One region of the Mycobacterium lacus genome, then DNA from elsewhere that is predicted to be linked to it. Evidence: predicted binding sites of a transcription regulator. Region 1 holds the regulator's gene; the other holds the start of a gene.
The links. The regulator LexA, encoded in region 1, represses DNA repair genes until DNA is damaged. The targets are predictions, from matches to a motif close to CGAACANNTGTTCG.
Positions count from the first base shown of each region.

Region 2: G6N24_RS16300 (error-prone DNA polymerase) is a predicted target of LexA. The motif match lies at 4,925-4,938, and genes of this name have one in related genera.

Region 1 covers NZ_AP022581.1:2,816,765-2,823,376, forward strand. The annotation lists gene G6N24_RS12935 (alpha/beta fold hydrolase) at 1-352, shown strand, start outside; gene G6N24_RS12940 (PhzF family phenazine biosynthesis protein) at 386-1,072, shown strand; gene G6N24_RS12945 (peroxynitrite isomerase) at 1,081-1,575, opposite strand; gene nrdR (transcriptional regulator NrdR) at 1,687-2,151, opposite strand; gene G6N24_RS12955 (LysM peptidoglycan-binding domain-containing protein) at 2,315-2,812, opposite strand; gene lexA (transcriptional repressor LexA) at 3,024-3,743, shown strand; gene G6N24_RS12965 (LGFP repeat-containing protein) at 3,754-5,928, opposite strand; gene G6N24_RS12970 (TerC/Alx family metal homeostasis membrane protein) at 6,249-6,612, shown strand, end outside.
Region 2 covers NZ_AP022581.1:3,560,593-3,567,204, reverse strand. The annotation lists partial or broken gene G6N24_RS16320 (PE family protein) at 1-2,143, opposite strand, end outside; gene otsB (trehalose-phosphatase) at 2,219-3,394, opposite strand; gene G6N24_RS16305 (wax ester/triacylglycerol synthase family O-acyltransferase) at 3,435-4,787, opposite strand; gene G6N24_RS16300 (error-prone DNA polymerase) at 4,953-6,612, shown strand, end outside.

The sequences.
Region 1 (6,612 bases):
CACCATGCTGGACCGATGTTATTTGACGCAGGCCATCCCGGTGCAGATCATTTGGGGCACGCGGGATGTGGTGGTACCGGTGCGCCACGCCCACATGGCGCACGCCGCCATGCCGGGCTCCCAGCTGGAGATCTTCGAGGGCTCAGGCCATTTCCCGTTCCACGACGACCCAGCCCGATTCATCGACGTCGTCCAGCGCTTCATCGACACCACCCAGCCCGCCGAATACGACCAGGTCGCGCTTCGCGAGTTGCTCCGCACGGGCAGCGGCGAACGTACGGTGTCGGGCCCGGCCGACACTCGCGTCGCCGTGCTGAACGCCATGGGCGCCGACGAACGCAGCGCCACCTGATCATCTGGCCGCACCGCGTCGTACAGTCAGGCCATGGGAATCGACGTCACGGTGTTGCGGGTTTTCACAGACTCGGACGGGAACTTCGGGAATCCGCTTGGCGTGGTCGATGCCAGCAAGGTTGAACCACGGGATCGGCAGCACCTGGCGGCCCAATTGGGCTTCAGCGAAACGGTATTCGTTGACCTTCCCCACCCCGGCTCGACCACCGCACACGCTGCGATCTACACTCCGCGAACCGAGGTCCCGTTCGCCGGCCACCCAACCGTAGGGGCGTCCTGGTGGCTGCGCGAGAGCGGCATGCCGATCAACACGCTGCAGGTGCCGGCCGGCATCGTGCAGGTGAGCTATGAAGGCGACCTCACCGCGATTAGAGCACGCGCAGAGTGGGCACCTGAGTTGGCCATCCACGACCTCGATTCACTCGACGATCTTGCGGCCGCCGACCCCGCCGATTTTCCCGACGACATCGCGCACTACCTGTGGACGTGGACCGACCGGGCGGCCGGATCATTGCGTGCCCGAATGTTTGCCGACAACCTGGGCGTCCCGGAAGACGAAGCCACCGGTTCCGCGGCCGTACGGATGACCGACTACCTCAGCCGCGACCTCGTCATCATCCAGGGCAAGGGATCGATAATCGAAACCACCTGGAGCCCCGAGGGCTGGGTTCGGGTTGCCGGCCGGGTCGTCAACGACGGTGTCACACACGTTGACTGACGCGGAGGTCAGTGCTGTCGGTGCAACGTGGCCGCGAGGTGATCCTGCAAGGGTTGCCCGACCGCGCCCATCCGCAACGCGTACGAAAGGTCGTCGCCCGCCACGCGTACGGAACGGCCAAGTGCAGTTACCTCTTTGGCGGTCGGCGTCAATCCGATGGCCCCGATCGGACTCGTGGATAACTCGATCTCGACGAGGTCACCGGTCACCGAATAGGTGCCCACCTCGATTTCGGTGATGCCGCTCGGATGCGCCAGAACCAGTTCAACGTGACCTGGTCTCGGCACGCGGAGATACCCCGTCTCGGCGTGCAACGGCTTCCCGTCGGCGACCGCCCTGGTCTTTTGCGCGTAGGCCAGAAATGGCTTGCCCACGTGGGAGAACAGGACTTCCTCGAAGTACTCGAACGGCTCGATCGTCGGATACTTGCCCGCGCCACGGCCGGCCCAACTACCAAGCAGGGGCGCCAACTCCTCGAGGTCGGGGTGCAGGTCGGCAGGCATGAAGCCAGCCTAGCGCCGCGACGATGCGGGCCGCGGAACGCGGCGTGCGGCGGGGTACCACCCGCGTGCGGGCAAGAGCGGGCCAATCCAACCGAGCCCCGCGACGATCCGTCAACTCGGAGTCGATACCTTGCGGTGCGCGCGAAGCGCCTCGATTTCGCGCTCGAAGTCGTCCGCCGACGAGAAGGACCGGTACACCGACGCGAAGCGCAGGTATGCGACCTCGTCGAGTTCGCGCAACGGCCCGAGGATCGCCAGGCCAACTTCGTGACTTGGGACCTCCGGCGACCCGGCGGCGCGCACCGTGTCCTCCACCTGCTGGGCCAGAAGGTTCAACGCGTCGTCGTCCACTTGACGGCCCTGACAGGCCCGACGAACGCCACTGATGACTTTGTCCCGGCTGAAGGGTTCTGTGACACCGCTGCGCTTGACCACAGCAAGGACCGCGGTTTCTACGGTGGTGAACCGTCGTCCACACTCAGGACACGACCGGCGGCGCCGAATGGCCTGGCCCTCGTCGGTTTCCCGCGAGTCGATCACCCGGGAGTCGGGATGCCGGCAGAACGGACAGTGCATGGCCGCTCCTTCGCCGTGCTGATATCCAGGTACCGCAGACCACTCCGAGAGTACCTGTGCGCTCGCCCGCACGGCCAATGCGGCCGCCATCCATACGAGCTCTATGCCCCGATTACCGAGGAGCCTTGGCGTAGAGCCGTTTTCGCGCTCCATCGTGATTCTCTCAGCCGACCGGCACGATCAGGGTCTGGCCCGCGCTTAGCGTCGTCGAGTCCAAGGCGTTGAGTTCACGGATACGGTCAGCGACCCGGCGCACCGGCGCGTCGGGCGCGACCCGCGCGGCCACGTCCCGCAGGGACTCGCCGTCTTCAACCCGCACCACCGCGAGCCTGTCGGGTACTCGAGCCGCCGCATCGGCGGGGTCGCCGTTGATCATGCCCCCGAAATGGCCTACCAAGCCGAGCCAGAGCGTGATCACCCCGGCGAGCAGGGCCAGCCCCACCGTCGTCGTCAGCGTGACGGGACGAGTGCGATGGGGCGCGGTCGAGAACGCGACACCCGTTCGGTGGTAGCGCAGCGGTGCCCCCGCTGGCCTCGACGGGCCGGGCCTCCGCGACGGCGCCAACGCAACCCGGCCGGGCCGAGGTTGCGCGACGAACGGCCCGTGGACCGGGCCACGCACACCACGCGTACGCGACGGGCCTGCCTGGCTGAGCATCATCTTGTTCCTCCGGTCGACGGGTTCTCGCTCGTATGTTCGACACTAGTCGCTCGTGTGTTCGATATCGAACATTTGAGCGGAGCGTGTCGCGCGAACAAAACGCTAGAGCATCCCGCCGACAGGTTTCGTCGGCGCCGGTCAGCCGGCGCCCGCGACACACTTGTCGAACACATGTTTGATTATTTGCGCCGCTGCGGCTACATTCAGTGCCATGAGCGACAACACCGACACCTCGACCCGGCGTAAGAGATCTGAAGCAGACGCCGCCGATGGCCGCTTGATGCCCGTGGATTCGACGCTGACGGAGCGACAGCGCACCATCCTGAACGTCATCCGCGCTTCGGTCACCGGCCGCGGATACCCGCCGAGCATCCGGGAAATCTGCGACGCCGTGGGTCTAACGTCGACGTCCTCGGTTGCTCACCAGCTCCGCACCCTGGAGCGCAAGGGCTACCTGCGCCGTGACCCCAACCGCCCACGGGCGGTCGACGTGCGCGGTGCCGACGACGCGACACCGCCGCCCAGCACCGAAGTCGCGGGCTCGGATGCCTTGCCGGAGCCCACCTTTGTCCCGGTCCTCGGACGCATCGCGGCAGGCGGTCCGATCCTTGCCGAGGAGGCCGTCGAAGACGTCTTCCCGTTGCCCCGCGAGTTGGTCGGCGAGGGCACCCTGTTCCTGCTCAAGGTGGTCGGTGACTCGATGATCGAAGCCGCCATCTGTGACGGCGACTGGGTGGTGGTGCGGCAACAGAACGTCGCCGACAACGGCGACATTGTCGCGGCCATGATCGACGGCGAGGCCACCGTGAAAACCTTCAAGCGAGCGCGCGGTCAGGTCTGGCTGATGCCGCACAACCCGGCGTTCGATCCCATACCCGGCAACGACGCGACGGTGCTGGGCAAGGTCGTCACGGTGATTCGCAAAATATAGGGCCGGGCGTTCAGTCGGCCTTGATGAAGCCGTTGGCCTGTGCGACTTCTTCGCTGGCGAACCAGATTTCGGCGAGCGTGTCGTGATACAGGGCGCTGCTGGGGCTGTAATACAAACCGAAGCGCGCGCTCGCCTTGATGGGGTAACCCTCGGGCGCCTGGTACGGGTCGTCCAGCGGCAGATGGATCGTGGGACGCGCGGCCGGAGCGGGCGCGACCCCGGCCGGTGGCGCGCTCGGCATTTCCGCGGCCGCCGCGGCGACCGCCTCAAAAGCATCTGCCCCGGGCTCCGCGGCGGCGTGGCGCCCGGTTCTCACCTCGGGTTCGGGGACAGCGGTCTCCGGGAATCCCATCTCCGAAGCCCGGGCCTTGGCACCCGCGATGTCCGGACCAACGTCGTCCGGAAACACCTCGTCTGCGGCCACGACTTCCGGAACGACAGGCTCGGGAATGACGGTCTCGGCTACCGCTGCGTCCGGAAAGCCGGCACTGCGCAGGTCGGCATCCGTCACGACGGGGGTGGGCGTGGTGTCCACCGCGTCGGCATCCTGCTCTTCGAACGCGAAGCCCTCGTCGGATCGGGGCGCGACGTCGCCGCCGTACGCTCGGCCGGTCGGGACATGCTCCGTCTGGCCGGCACCAGCCGCGGCGCCTCGTGGCCAGCTGACCCGCGACACGGAGCCGGCATGCAGCCCATAGTCGTCCGGCGGATGCTGGTCGCCCGGGTAGTAGTGCTCGAGGCCGAGATCGGCGTCCTCATGCGGCCAGTGCCCGTCAGCCGCGGCGCTCTCGTAGGCCGCGTCCTCCTCGTAGTCATGCTCGTAGGCGGTGGTGTCAGGGGCGGTACGGCGCCGACGCCACCCGATCGCCACCAATGCGAACATGACGATCAGTAGCAGCACCGGGATGACACCCATCAAGTACCACCAGTGCCAGGTGAACGCCTTGGCGTGCGGCGGCGACGCGGAAGTGCTGGGCTGGTTTTGCCCTGACACTTGTAGACCGGACAGCAACGGTGCCAGGTTCGCCGGGTCGGTGGTGAACGTGTTCGTCGCGCGGTTCCAGGAGATCTTTCCGCCGGTGAATTTTTGCGACACGACGTCGCCATCCACGGTCTGGTCGCCGACCGGCGCGCCGAGTTTGCCGGTGGGGCCCTTGAGCTTGTCCCACGCGGCCTTCATGGCTCCGCGCACGACGACCGCGCCGTGGTCAGACGTCCAGAAGATCACCGGCTTGTCCGCCGCAGAGAACGTCACGATCCGGCTCTGCCCGACGCCGCCGTCCGACTCGTTGGCGACGGGGAAACCCAGGTCGCTGCTCACCGGCCCACCCAGCGACTCGTACTTCGCCAGGATGTCGCTCTCGACGGCATTCGCACCGGTGGCCGGGCTGAAAAAGATCTTGCCGCCGACGAAGTCCTGGGCAATTCCGTCGCCGCCGATGGGGTACTGACCGCCCTTCTTGGCGCCCAGCGGACCGGTGGCGCCGCCTGCCGCGCGCCAGGCCATGTTGATGGCCGCAGGGGGGTCCATCACGAACTGCAGCCCTTGTAGTTGCTCGCCCAGCACTGCAGGGATCGTGGTGAACTCCTTGGTTTTCCGGTTCCAGGAGAGCTCACCGCCGCTGAACTTCTGGGAAGTTACGTCGCCGTCGTAGGTTTCGTCCCCGACCGGTGCACCCAGAACGCCGCCCGAGCTGCCAAGCTTGTCCCACGCCGCGTTGAGCGCGCCGCGCACAACGAATGCGCCGTGGTCGGGAGTCCAGAAAATCACCGGGGTGTCGCTGGCCGAAAACGTGCTCACGCGACTGTCGGGTCCCGCAAGGCCGGGCACTTCGTTGATGGTCGGGAATCCCAGATCGCTGCCGACCGGACCGCCTAGCTGTTCGTATTTGGCCAGGACCGGCCCGTACATGAACCTGGCACCGCTAGCCGTCGTGTAGAAAAACTTGCCACCCGCAAAGTCGCAGGCGAACCCGTCGCCAACGGGGTAGACATCACCGGTGCGGGCGCCGAGCGGTGAACTGTCGCCACCGGCCTTCTCCCACGCGGCCATGATGGCATCCTCGGCGTCGCCTATCGGCGAAGCCACTGCGACAGGTGTCAGCACGGCGGCCAACGCCATGCCCGCCAAGCCGACCAGCGCCCGTGCGACCAGCCTGCCCAATTGACCTCTCTGCCTGTTCACCAAGCCTCCCAGCCGACGGAGACGCCCCTATCTGCGGTCATGCCCGTGCGCTGCCCACCCCACGGGCCGGTGGCACCCCCACCGTGGGCCGCCCGGGGCTCGCATAACTTTGCTCCAGCGAATGACAATTGCGAAGTCAATTCGAAAATCTTACGAAAACGGATACCCAGCCGATGTCGAAATGATGCCGGAACGCGCCGGTGCTGCGAATAACCGGGCTGCGCCCGCCGCATGGTTTCCGCTACCGTCCCGGAAAGTGGGGGTATCACCCGCTTGCGCTGGACAGGCCGACCGATGCGGCGAGAGGAAACACAGCTGACATGGGTGTTTCCGGACTTGCCTGGGCCCTCACCATCGCCGTGATCGTCGGCCTGATGGTGTTCGACTACGTCTTCCAAGTGCGCGCGACACATGTCCCGACGTTACGTCAGGCCGTCGTCTGGTCGGCAACCTATGTCGGGATCGCGATCCTATTCGGCATCGCGGTGGTGGTCTTCGGCAGCCCGGCCATGGGTATTGAGTGTTTCGCCGGCTACCTGAGCAACGAAGCCTTGTCCGTCGACAACTTGTTCGTTTTCTTGGTCATCATCAGCGGTTTTGGGGTGCCCAGGGTGGCCCAGCAGAAGGTGCTGTTGTTCGGTATCGCGTTCGCGCTCGTCGCGCGCACCGTACTCATCCTGGTCG
Region 2 (6,612 bases), 740 kb from region 1:
CACCGTTGCCATTAGTGGCAACGATGCTGGTGGCGGTGCCGCCGTTACCGCCGGCCCCGCCGTCGCCGCCACCGCCGCCGTTGCCGATCTGGCCGGCCTGGCCGCCGGCGGCGCCGGTGCCACCGTTGCCACCGTTGCCGCCCAGGGCGGAGGTCGCCGCGGTGGCGTTTCCGCCGTTGCCGGCGATCGCGCCGGCGCCGCCGGATCCGCCGTTGCCGAAGAGCGAACCGCCGTCGCCGCCGATGCCCCCGCTGCCGCCGTTGCCGCCCGTTCCGCCCTGACTGCTACCCACCGCATTATTGGCGGTGCCGCCGTTACCGCCGGCCCCGCCGTCGCCGCCGGCCCCGCCGGCGCCGGTAAGCCCGGCCTTGCCGCCGGCCCCGCCGTTACCGCCATTGCCTCCCGCGGCGCCGATGAAGTCTCCCGCGTTGGTGGTCGCGGTGGCGCTGCCGCCGATGCCGCCGCTCCCACCGGCCCCGGCGTTGCCGGACAGCCACCCGCCGTCGCCGCCGGCGCCGCCGTCCCCGCCGGCGCCGGCGGCCGCGGCAGACGTCCTGCCTTTGGTGTCTCCGCCGTCGCCGCCGTCCCCGCCGTGGCCGCCGGCGCCGATGAGCCGGGCGCTGCCGCCTGCACCACCGTTGCCGCCGTCTCCGCCGTCGGAGCCGTTGCCGCCGGCGGTGTTCTTGCCGCCGGCCCCGCCGTCCCCGCCGTTGCCGCCGTCGCCGTAGAGCCACCCACCGGCGCCGCCGGACCCACCGTTGCCGGCGGCGCCGCCGTTGCCGACGCCGCCGGGTTGGTTGCCGCCGCCCCCGCCGGCGCCGCCGTGGCCGCCGTGGCCGATCAGCCCGGCGCTCGCGCCGGTCCCGCCGTTGCCCCCGGCACCCGCGGCCCCGGCGGCTGCGTTGTTCCCGCCGGCCCCGCCGGCCCCGCCGGCCCCGCCGTTGCCGTACAGCCACGCGCCGGCTCCGCCGTCTCCGCCGAAGCCACCGACGCCGCCGGTACCCGCGCCGCTGGTGTTCCCGCCGGCTCCGGCGGCACCGCCAGCACCGCCGTTGCCGTACAGCCACCCGGCCGCGCCGCCTGTTCCGCCGGCCCCGCCGGTGCCTCCGATGGCGCCCCCGCTTGCGTTTTGCCCGCCCGTGCCGCCGTTTCCGCCGGCGCCGCCGTCGCCGATGAGGTAGCCGCCGCCGCCCGCGCCGCCCGCGCCGCCGGCGCCCCCACTCGGGCCAGTATGGCTATTTGTCCCGCCGGTGCCGCCGGTGCCGCCGGTGCCGCCGGTGCCGACCAGCCCGGCGTGGCCGCCGGCCCCGCCCGCACCTCCGGCCGAATCGGTCAAATTATTAAAGCCCTTGCCGGCGTCGCCGCCGTCGCCGCCGGCCCCGGCCGTCCCGGACAGCAACCCGGCGTTCCCGCCGGCCCCGCCGCCGGCGGTGACGGCGTCACCGTCGGCGCCGGCCGCGCCCGTTCCGCCGTTCCCGCCCGAGCCCCACAGCCCGGCGCTGCCGCCGGCCCCGCCGGCCCCGCCGCTGCCGCCGAGGACCGTGGCCGCCCCGCCGTTGCCGCCGGCGCCGCCGCCGCCATACAGCCACCCGCCGTTGCCGCCGGCGCCGCCGGCCGCGCCGGCCCCGCCGGACCCCCCGGCGCCGCCGTTGCCGATCAACCCGGCGGACCCGCCGGCACCACCGGCCACCCCGGCGGTCGTCTGGGAGAAGCCGTTGCCGCCGTTGCCGTACAACAGCCCACCGGCCCCGCCGTTCGGGCTGGCCGCCGTCCCGTCGGCGCCGTCGCCGATCAGGGGACGGCCCAACAGCGTCTGGGTGGGCGCGTTGATCGCGTCCAGCACGGTCTGCAAGGGCGACGCGTTGGCGGCTTCGGCGGCGGCATACGAGGCGCCGGCGCCGCTCAGGGCCTGGACGAACTGGGTGTGAAACTCCGCTGCCTGGGCGCTGACCGCCTGATACGACAGGCCATGCTCGCCGAACAGCGCCGCGATCGCCATCGACACCTCGTCGGCGGCCGCGGCTTACAGTTGCGAGGTCGGGGCCAATGCCGCCGCGGTCGCGGCGCCGAGCGCCGACCTGATCCCGGCCAGGTCGGATGCCGCCGCTGCCAGCATCTCCGGGGTCGCGAACACAAACGCCATGGCCCTACTCCTATCGACCGGAGGACGTATCTCCCCGCCGGGCCGGGCGCCCGGGATTTCGGCGAGTTTGGGCGGCTAATTCACGCGAGCGTCACTCAGCTGGCGCGCCAGCCGAAGGGTGAACTCGCTGACCCGGGCGGGATTGTCCAGCGCGAACAGTGCGGCGGTGGCGCGGTCACCGTCCTCGTTGTGCCGCACCACGATCGGAACACCCTGAACGTCACCGTGGCGGACGGCGTCGAACGCGTCCTCGTCGGTGATGTCGTCGCCGAGATAGATCGGGAGCAGCGCCGCGGAGCCGGCCGCATGCAGGTTTTCGATCACCCAGCGCAGCGTTTTGCCCTTATCCCAGTCGATATCGGGACGCAGCTCGACGACTTCGCGGCCCGTCGTCACCCGAAGCGCAGCACGCCGGCCCGCCGCGCGCACCGCAGCCGCGACCTCGGTAACGCGGTCGCGCGCGGCGTTGCGATAGTGCACGGCGACACCAAACCGCTTGCGCTCCACCACAACACCGGGAATGGACGCGAGTTGATCGTGTAGCTGCGCGGCGGCCTGCGCCAGGATCGGTATGGCCGCCGCGGCGGCGTCGTTTTGGTGGTGGGTGCCGTCGGGCGCGGTCAGCTCGAAGCCATGGCTGCCGGCGTACCAGATGCCGGGCAGCCCGACCCGCTGGGCCACATCCGCGAGGTCGCGGCCGGACAGCACCGCGACCGGACACTGCGCGGCCAGCTTCGCGAGCGCCTCGGACGCGCCGGTGACGAGCCTGGCCGCGTCGGGATCGTCCACGATGTCGGACAGGGTGCCGTCGAAGTCGAAGAACACCGCCGGCCGCCGAGCGGTGAGGCCGGCGGCCAGGCCGAGGGCCCGCGAGGCGTCGGGGAGCTCGGACATCCGCCGGTCTCCGGTCCGCACGCCAAGCTCACGCAGGTCGGTGACCACCGTGTCGGCGCCGTGATCGCGCAAAGCATCGCGATGCCCCGTCCGGTCGACACCGATCACCAGGGCGAATCCACCCTTACGCCCGGCCGCGACGCCGGCCGCGTCGGCCGCGACGACGACGCACCGGCCCGGCCGCGCGGCCAGGTGGTTGGCCGCCTCGATCAGGTCGCCACCGCTCGCGGAAAAGACGCCGGTACCGACGCCGACCTCCAGCAATTGCCCGATCAGCGCCGTGGATTCCAACGCGGCATCGAACAGGACGGCGTCGTGGCGGCGCGGGTCGATGATAACCGGCCCCAACTTGCGCACGCCCCACCTTCTCACGGTGGTCGATGCCGACGAGAGCGGGTCAGTGCCGCCCCGGCGCGGATCGGGGTGCCCGCCTCCGTTGTCCGCGGGATGAACGCTTGCGTCCGTCTTTGGTGAACAGTAGGACGGAGTCTTCGCTGAGCGCCGCCAGCCGCGCTATCCCCGATTCGATGCCGGCGGCCAGCCGCTTCATGTCGGGTGCGGCGTCATAGTCGGCGGTGATGCCGAATACCAACTCTTCGCCATAGCTGAGCACCGCCACCCCGGTGCTGAGCCGGTGCGCGGTCGGCGGGATTGGCAGCAGCTGGTCCATCCATTGGCCCATCAGCCGTAACCGGTGCCGTGGCCCGGGTGCGTTGGTCGCGAGCGTCACGATGCCCTGTTGCGGTAGCCGAGCGAGCGTTTGAATGGCCTTGGCGCACAACATCAACGGCCGGTAGCTGGTTGTCAGGTCCGAGAGGCTGCCGGTTTGGCGACGGCCGTCCTGGGTGGTCTGGTGCAACCGGTTGTGCACGGCCCGCAGTCGCCGAACCGGGTCATCGTGCTCGACCGGAAGATACGGCAGCATGGCCGAGACACGATTGTCGGTTTTCTCCAAGGTGCGCAGCGAGTCGGCGCGCGGTTGCTCGCCGCGCTGCAGCAGCACCGTCCGGAAACCCTCGCTGATGGCCGCGAGGGCAACGTCGTTGGTGGTCACACCGAACTTGCGGCACACGCTGTCGACCGCGGCGAGGGGAATCCGCACCGCGTCGTACCGCCGCATGGTGGTGGCGGGGCCGATCGACGATACGCACGTGGAACGTATCGCTGCGGCGGCGGTTTCCGCAGCGCGTGCGGCCACGTTGTAGACGGCTGCAGACGTGCGCCACAGGACATCGGCCCAGCTCCGCATGTGGTCTGACGACGAAACCTGTTTGGTAGCAGCATCATTAGCGAACGTGTCGGTGTCGACATCGTCACAGAGCCTGGTAAGGAGCTGGGCCGCCGAGATGTCGTCGGTCAGGTAGTGGTGGATCTTCACCAGGATCGCCCAGCGATTGTCTTTCAGGCCCTCGATGACCCAGCACTCCCACAGCGGGAGGTCCAGGTCGAGGGGGCGCTCCAGGGCGTAGGCGATCGCCCGGAACAGCTCGGCGTCGTCGCCCGGCCAGGGCAGCGCCATCCGTCGCACATGATGGTTGAGGTCGAATCCGGGATCGTTGACCCACCCCGCCCGCAGCACCTGCGTGCACCGCGGAATCGCCTGAATCCGCTCTGCCAGAAGCGCTTTGAGCAGGCCGAAATCAGGCACGGCGCCGCCGATGATGGCGACCGCGCCGATCGCCAGGCTGGCGTGCCGATCAGGGTCCTGAGCTTTGAGGAAGCCCGGATCCAGTGTCATCAGCTGTGGCATGACTGGTCCCCGCCGTGTTTTTGAAGTGGTACCAGTATCCGTCGCGAGCCGCTGGGAGCGGTAGGCCCGCAAGGTTAAGAACGTGTTTTGCAGTTAACGACATGTTAAACGGCAAAACATGCCGGGGCCCTCGATATCGAACAAACTTTCGATAGACTGGTGGGCATGGGCTTTAGCAACGGGCCGCCGAGCTGGGCGGAAATGGTGCGGGTACTCGACGGAAAACCGCGCCATGCCGGTGCGCCGGTTGCAGCTGAACCCGCTGATGACGGTCCGTGGTCTCGCCGGCGCGAGACGTACCAGCCGCCAGACCGGGCCCGGACGGTCCGCTCGTCCGTCGCGTATGCCGAGCTGCATGCGCATTCCGCGTACAGCTTCCTCGACGGAGCCAGCACGCCGGAGGAACTGGTCGAAGAGGCTGCCCGGCTGGGTTTGCGTGCCCTCGCGCTGACCGACCACAACGGCCTGTACGGGGCGGTGCGGTTCGCCGAGGCGGCCGCGGAGCTTGACGTGCGTACCGTATTCGGCGCCGAGCTGTCGCTGGGATCGCAGGCCCGTACCGAGCAGCCCGATCCGCCCGGGCCGCACCTGCTGGTGCTGGCCCGCGGCCCGGAAGGTTACCGACGACTGTCGCGTCAACTGGCCGCGGCGCATCTGGCCGGCGGCGAGAAGGGCAAGCCGCGCTATGACTACGACGCGCTGACCGAGGCGGCCGGCGGGCACTGGCACATCCTGACGGGTTGCCGGAAAGGTCATGTGCGCCAGGCGCTTTCCGACTCCGGCCCGGACGCGGCGGGGCGGGCGCTGGCCGACCTGGTGGACCGGTTCGGCGCCGGCCGGGTCAGCATCGAGTTGACCCATCATGGTCAACCGCTCGACGACGAACACAACGCGGCGCTGGCCGAGCTGGCGCCGCGTTTCGGTGTCGGCGTCGTGGCCACTACCGGAGCCCATTTCGCCCATCCGTCACGCAGTCGGCTGGCCATGGCGATGGGCGCGATCCGGGCCCGGCAGTCCCTGGACTCTGCCGCCGGGTGGCTGGCTCCGCTGGGCGGCTCGCACCTACGGTCCGGCGAGGAGATGGCCCGGCTGTTCGCCTGGCATCCCGACGCGGTGACGGCCGCCGCCGAGCTCGGCGAGCAGTGCGCGTTCGGGCTGGCGCTCATCGCGCCGCGGCTGCCGCCGTTCGCCGTACCCGACGGGGACACCGAGGACAGCTGGCTGCGGTCGCTGGTCATGGCGGGCGCCCGCGATCGCTACGGGGCTCCTGACGCAGCGCCCCGGGCGTACTCGCAGATCGAGCATGAGCTGAAAGTCATTGCCCAACTGGCATTTCCAGGCTACTTCCTGGTGGTGCACGACATCACCCGGTTTTGCCGGGAGAACAACATCCTGTGTCAGGGCAGGGGATCGGCGGCCAACTCCGCGGTCTGCTATGCCCTCGGCGTCACCGCCGTCGATCCGATAGCCAACGAGCTGTTGTTCGAGCGCTTTTTATCGCCCGCCCGTGATGGGCCACCCGACATCGACGTCGACATCGAATCGGACCAGCGCGAAAAGGTCATCCAGTACGTCTACGACAAATACGGCCGTGACTACGCCGCCCAGGTTGCCAACGTCATCACCTACCGGGGGCGCAGCGCCGTGCGCGACATGGCCCGCGCCCTGGGCTTCTCGCAGGGCCAGCAGGACGCCTGGAGCAAGCAGATCGGTCACTGGAATGGGTTGGACGCCGCCGACATTGAGGACATCCCGCAACAGGTGATCGACCTGGCGACCCAGATCCGGAACCTGCCGCGGCACATGGGCATCCATTCCGGCGGCA